2 regions of the Mesorhizobium sp. M0833 genome follow, and region 2 is predicted to be linked to the other one. Evidence: predicted binding sites of a transcription regulator. Region 2 holds the regulator's gene; the other holds the start of a gene.
The links. Region 2 encodes LexA, which represses DNA repair genes until DNA is damaged. Its sites were predicted from a motif close to TGTTCNNNNTGTGTTCNG; they were not measured.
Positions count from the first base shown of each region.

Region 1: a site for LexA is predicted at 1,734-1,751, ahead of dnaE (DNA polymerase III subunit alpha). Genes of this name have one in related genera too.

Region 1 covers NZ_JAMYOQ010000006.1:192,244-195,655, reverse strand. Annotated here, with positions in the region: gene dnaE (DNA polymerase III subunit alpha) at 1-1,467, opposite strand, end outside; gene NKH98_RS09740 (acetyl-CoA carboxylase biotin carboxylase subunit) at 1,891-3,412, opposite strand, start outside.
Region 2 covers NZ_JAMYOQ010000013.1:45,221-48,632, forward strand. Annotated here, with positions in the region: gene NKH98_RS16690 (ComEC/Rec2 family competence protein) at 1-1,832, shown strand, start outside; gene lexA (transcriptional repressor LexA) at 1,826-2,560, opposite strand; gene kynU (kynureninase) at 3,008-3,412, shown strand, end outside.

The sequences.
Region 1 (3,412 bases), on a different contig from region 2:
AGGCATCTGCAGCACGCGGCCGACGTCGCGCAGCACGGCGCGCGCCTGCAGGGTACCGAAGGTGATGATCTGGCCGACCTGGTCGCGGCCGTATCTCTGCTGGACGTAGCGGATGACCTCCTCGCGCCGGTCCTGGCAGAAGTCGATGTCGAAGTCGGGCATCGACACGCGATCGGGATTGAGGAAGCGCTCGAACAGCAGCGAAAAACGCAGCGGATCGATGTCGGTGATGGTCGTCGAATACGCGACCAGCGAGCCGGCGCCTGATCCGCGGCCCGGGCCGACCGGAATGCCTTGCGCCTTGGCCCATTTGATGAAGTCGGCAACGATCAGGAAATAGCCGGGATATTTCATCTTCTCGATGACCCCGAGCTCGAAATCCAGCCTCTCGCGATATTGCTCGACTGTATAGCCGGGCGTCGGCCCGTGCGCCGCCAGCCGCGCCTCCAGCCCTTCATGCGCCTGCCTGGCAAGCTCCTGCGCCTCCGCCTTGACCGCTGCATCGGCGTCGGCGACATCGCGGCCGGCAAAGCGCGGCAGGATCGGGTTTCGTGTCTTCGGGTAGTAGGAGCAGCGCAGTGCGATCTCGACGGTGTTGTCGATCGCTTCCGGCAGGTCGGCGAACAGCCTCGCCATGTCGGCCTGGCTTCTCAGGAAATTGTCGGGCGACAGGCGGCGGCGATTATCGGCCGCAACCACGGAACCTTCGGCGATGGCGATCAGGGCGTCATGCGCCTCATAGTCTTCACGAGAGAAGAAAAACGCTTCGTTGGTGGCAACCAGCGGCAGATCGTGGCGGTAGGCGAGATCGACCGACGACTGCTCGATCGCGCGGTCGTAGCCGGAGACCCGTTCCAGTTCGACATAGAGCCGGTCGCCGAACAGGCCCTTGAGCGCCAGCAGCCGGGTCTCGGCTAGTTCACGGCGGTCCTCTTTCAAGGCATTGCCGATCGGACCGCGCGGCCCGCCGGTAAGGCAGATCAGACCGTCGGAATGGCCCTGCAGCATCTCGCTCGTCAGATGCACCGCCTCGCCGGGCGGTGTCTCGAGGTAGACGCGGCTGACCAGCCTGACCAGATTGCCGTAGCCGGCCTCGGTGGCGGCGATCAGGACCACCGGCCGCATCTCCGGCCCCTGCCGCCTGCGGTCGCGCTGGCTGTCGTTCGCCTCACCGGAAAAGGCGAGGTCGATCTGGCAGCCGATGATCGGCTGGATGCCGTCCTTCACTGCCTTTTGCGCGAATTCCAGCGCACCGAACAGATTGTTGGTGTCCGTGACGGCGATTGCCGGGCATTCGTCCTGCACCGCATGGCCGACGATCTTCCCGAGCTGCAAGGCACCTTCGAGCAGCGAATAGGCCGAATGCACGCGCAGATGAATGAACCGACGCGCCGCCGCCTCTGCCCGCGATGCCTTTGCATAGGCCTCGCGCAGCAAGGGATCGCGTGGAAGTCTCTCATCCGCCATGTTTTTTTCGCGCCGCCTAACAGGGACTCAGTCGATCAAGATGTATTGTCCGGCACCGGGTAACACGAGTCCAGCAGAAGCGATTGGGGCTTTGGACGTTTAGAGCAACCGCCGAAGCTGCCGATCTCCCCCCTCGTGGGGGAGATGTCCGGCAGGACAGAGAGGGGCGCAGTCCCGCCAACCTCAGGCCGGAAACACAAAACCCGCCACAGCGGGCGGGTCGTTGGAGCCATTTAGCACCATATGCAAATTATTAGCATAGCTGCCGGCACAAAGCAAGAACAAAATACGTTGTGAGGGCAAAAAAAGCGAATTCCGCACGCCCCTCGCCTTGTCCCTCCTCAAGCGAGCGTGCTCAACCAATTGCAGGATCGCGTTCCCTCGCTCCCCCTCCGTCCCGCCAACCTCAAGCAGATTACAGCCTCACGCGAATTCCATGATCACCGCATCGACGGCAAGGCTGTCGCCGGGCTTGGCGTTGAGCTTCGAGACGATGAGGTCGCGCTCGGCGCGCAGCACGTTCTCCATCTTCATCGCTTCGACCACGGCAAGCGTCTCGCCGGCCTTGACCTCCTGCCCCTCGGCAACGGCGATCGACACGACGAGGCCAGGCATCGGGCAAAGCAGCATCTTCGAGGTATCCGGCGCCACTTTTTCCGGCATCAGCCTTTCGAGTTCGGCGGTGCGCGGCAGCATGGCGCGGGCTGTCACCGAGATGCCTTTCCAGGCGATGCGGAACCCGTTCAGCACCGGCCTGACCTGCGCCGCGACCTTGCGGCCGCCGACCGTGCCGCGCCAGATGAGATCGCCCGGCCGCCAGTCGGAGTTCACGGTCAGTGCCTTGCCGTCGATTGTGAGGTCGAGCTCCATCGGAATGGAAATCATCCCTTCGACGATGGCGACCGAAAGATAGTCCGGGCCGATCTTCACCACCCAATCGCGTTTCAACGCGCCGGAATGCGGCGCCAGCCGCCCGCCCAGCCGGTCGAGCCGGTCGCGGCGCAGCAGTTCGACCGCGGTTGCGATCGCGGCCAGTACCGCGTTTTCTTCACTGTTCGGCGCAATGGGCGCGAAGCCGTCGGGATACTCCTCGGCGATGAACCCGGTCGATATCTGACCTTCTCGCCAGCGCGGATGCTGCATCAGCGCCGCCAGGAACGGTATGTTGTGCTCGATGCCGTCGACGACGAAACTGTCCAGCGCTTCCGACATGACGTCGATCGCCGCCAGCCGCGTTGGCGCCCAGGTGCACAGCTTGGCGACCATCGGGTCATAGAACATCGAGATTTCCGAGCCTTCGGTGACGCCGGTATCGTTGCGGATAACGATGTCGCCGAATTTTCCTTCCTCGGGCGGCCGATACTTCGTCAGCCTGCCGATCGACGGCAAAAAATTGCGATACGGATCTTCGGCATAGAGGCGGCTTTCCACCGCCCAGCCGTTCAGCTTGACGTCGCTCTGCTTGATGGCGAGCTTTTCGCCGGCCGCCACGCGGATCATCTGCTCGACCAGGTCGATGCCGGTGATGAGCTCCGTCACCGGATGCTCGACCTGCAGCCGCGTGTTCATTTCCAGGAAATAGAAGTTCTTGTCGCTGTCGACGATGAACTCGACCGTGCCGGCGCTCTGATAGTCGACGGCCTTGGCCAGCGCCACCGACTGCTCGCCCATGGCTTTGCGGGTCTTGGCGTCGAGGAACGGCGACGGCGCCTCCTCCACGATCTTCTGGTTGCGGCGCTGGATCGAGCATTCGCGCTCGCCGAGATAGAGCGTGCTGCCATGCGCGTCGGCGAGCACCTGGATTTCGATATGGCGCGGGTCGACGATGAACTTTTCGATGAAGACGCGGTCATCGCCGAACGAGCTTTTGGCCTCCGACCGCGCCCGGTCGAAGCCGTCGCGCACCTCTGCCTTGCTCCAGGCAATGCGCATGCCCTTGCCGCCG
Region 2 (3,412 bases):
CGGAACGGGTCCGCATTTCGGCGATGAAGATACCGGCTGAGCTGGCCGCTGGTTCCGAGATCGCCGGCAATGTGCGGCTGCTGCCGCCGACCGGCCCGGTGCGGCCCGACAGCTATGATTTCTCCTTCGACAGCTATTTCGCCGGTATCGGCGGCAGCGGCTTCTTTCTCGGCAATCCGAAAGTCGTGGCTTCGGGCAGCATGCCGCTTGCCGCGCGGCTTTCTTCCGCGATCGAAGACGCGCGCGAATCCATCGCCGACCATATCCGCAGCCGCATCGGCGGCGCCGAGGGCGAGATTGCTGCTGCGCTGATCGTTGGCGTGCGCGCCGGCATTCCCGAGGAGATCAACGAAGCGATGCGGCGTACAGGCATCTACCACATCATCTCCATCTCGGGGCTGCATATGGCGTTGGTCGCCGGCACCATCATGGCGCTGCTGCGCGGCGCCTTTGCGTTGTTTCCCGACTTCTCATCGCGACGGCCGGTCAAGAAATATGCCGCAGCCGCCGCGCTTTTTTCGATTGCGGCGTACCTCGTCTTTTCCGGCGTTGTGGTGGCGGCCGAACGCAGCTTCATCATGCTGGCGGTGATGCTCATCGCCGTGCTGTTCGACCGGGCCGCGCTCACCATGCGCAATCTGGCGATCTCGGCCATCGCGGTCATCGTAGTGTCGCCGCACGAGGTGGTCGGTCCGAGCTTCCAGATGTCCTTCGCCGCGACGGCGGCCCTTGTCGGCGCCTATGCCGGCTGGTCCGATTACCGCACCGGCAGGGCCACCACGCCGCCGCCCCGGCGATCGCCGCTACGCTTGGCCACTCGAAAGGTCCTGCTGGGCATGGGCGGCCTGGCGATGACCTCGATCATTGCAGGGAGCGCCACGGCGCTTTTCGCCATATGGCATTTCCAGCGCGTAGCGCCGCTCAGCCTGTTCGCCAATCTGGCCATCATGCCTATCGTCTCACTGGTCGTCATGCCCTTCGCCGTGCTCAGCGCGCTGGCGATGCCGTTCGGCGCGGATGGGCCTTTCCTCTACGTGATGGGCAAGGGGCTGACGGCGATGATCGCCCTGTCCGGGTGGATCTCCGAGCGCTCGCCGATCGATGCGGTCGGACTGATTTCGCTGAGATCTGTCCTTTTGGTGACGATCGCCCTCGTCATTGCCAGCATGGCGACGACCTGGTTGCGGCTCGCGGCACTTCCTTTTGCGCTCGCCGGCTTGCTAACGACAACGCAGACGCGCGTACCCGACGTATTGATCTCGGAGGACGCACGGCTGGTCGCGCTGCCGATCGGCAGCGGTGAGCTCGCGGTCAACCGGGCACGCCCGAATGAGTTCACCATCGACAACTGGAAACGCGCGCTCACATCAGAGGCTATCGTCGCGCCGGAAACACCTGGAAAGAACGATCCGCAATTCGACATTGCCGATCCGGCCGACCTACCGCCGGGCATGCCGTTCATTTGCACGGACGGTCTCTGCCTCGCCAGGCATCCATCCGGCGCGATCATTGCGCAAGCCAAGGACCGCGATACCGCACGGCCAGCCTGCGCCTTCGCCAGCTTGATCGTCATCGACGACGCCACAGCCCATAATCCTTGCTACTACGACCGGCTGGTCCTCGTCGTCACCAAACGGCAACTGGCGCGCGCGGGAAGTGCGGCCGTCTATTTCGATCCACAAGCGGCAACACGCGCCGAAATCCGCTTCGCCGTCGAAAAATCATACCGGCCTTGGCACGTGCAGCGGAAATTTTCACGCCCGGCGCGCGGCCTGCCGCCATACCGCAGGGCCGACAATCCAAAAGCCGGCACCAAGGGCGCAACTCAGTAGCGGCGGATCAGCCCAACGAGCTTGCCCTGCACCTTGACCCTGTCTGGTCCGAAGATGCGCGTCTCGTAGGCCGGATTGGCGGCCTCCAGGGCGATCGAGGCGCCCTTGCGGCGGAACCGCTTCAGCGTCGCTTCCTCCTCGTCGACCAGGGCCACCACGATCTCACCGGGGCTCGCCGTATCGGCGTTGCGGATGATCACCGTGTCGCCGTCGAAAATGCCAGCCTCGATCATCGAATCGCCTTTGACCTCGAGCGCATAATGCTCGCCGCCCATGATCATATCCGGCGGCACCGAAATCGAATGCGTCTGGTGCTGGATAGCATCGATCGGCACACCAGCGGCGATGCGGCCCATTACCGGGATCGAAACGGCGGCGACGACATCGTCGTCATTGCCGGCTGCAGGGACGCGCGACGATGTCGGCTTGCCCTGCCGAGGGGCACCTTGCCCAAGACTGCCCTGGATGACACTCGGCGAGAACTTGCGTGCCGCATTGAGGCCGGGGGCGATCGAGTCAGGCAGGCGTAGTACCTCCAGCGCACGGGCCCGGTTGGGCAAACGGCGAATGAAGCCGCGCTCCTCCAGCGCCGTAATCAGTCGGTGGATTCCGGATTTGGAAGCCAGGTCGAGCGCTTCCTTCATCTCGTCGAAGGAAGGTGGGATACCGCTTTCCTTCAACCTTTCGTGGATGAACATAAGCAGTTCGTGTTGTTTGCGTGTCAGCATAGCGACCCCCAACAGAATCAGAAAACAAACCCAGAACAGACACTATCTGTTCCAGTTGTGTTCCGCAACTGTTTAAAGTTTAATGAATACGTTAAGGCTCGGGAAACAAACGACGTCCCCTACCGGCGTACCGTATTTTCGCCGCCGCGAGCCTCATCGCCTTGATTCTGCTTTCGTTTGCGCCCTTCTGGCGTCCCGGAAGGGCGCATTGGCATCGGCCGTCCGCCGGCAAAGGGCACGGAAGTGAACCCCTATCGAATGTGCGGTTTGGTCAATGCACCGTGAACGAAACGAACTCAAAGCGCCAACCTCGGGGTTAAGTCCCGGTTTCCACCGCCTAGTCAGGCTGCTTCTCGCCGGTGGAGCCTTGCTACGCGCTACCCGGTAATGGAAGAACAGTTGATGCGTGTCCGGCGTTGCGTTGGATTTTGGGGGAGCAGGCAAATCATGACGGGAATTCCCGATCTCGTGGCCGTAAAGGCGATGGATGCCGCGGATCCGCTGCGCGCGATACGTGACCGCTTTGTGCTGCCGCAAGGAGTGATCTATCTCGACGGCAATTCGCTAGGAGCTGCTTCACGTGCCGCTTTCGATGAACTGTACAAGGCCGCGACCGAAGAATGGTCGCATGATCTCATCCGCGCATGGAACACGGCCGGCTGGTTCAACATGCCGCTTGAACTTGGCGACCAGCTCGGGCGCCTGATCGGCGCCGCGGCCGGCCAGACGGTGGTCTGCGACACGACGTCGGTCAACATCTACAAGCTGTTGCACGCAGCCATGGCCATGCGACCGGAGCGGCAGGCCATCGTCGCCGAGGGCGATAGTTTTCCGACAGACCTCTACATGGCG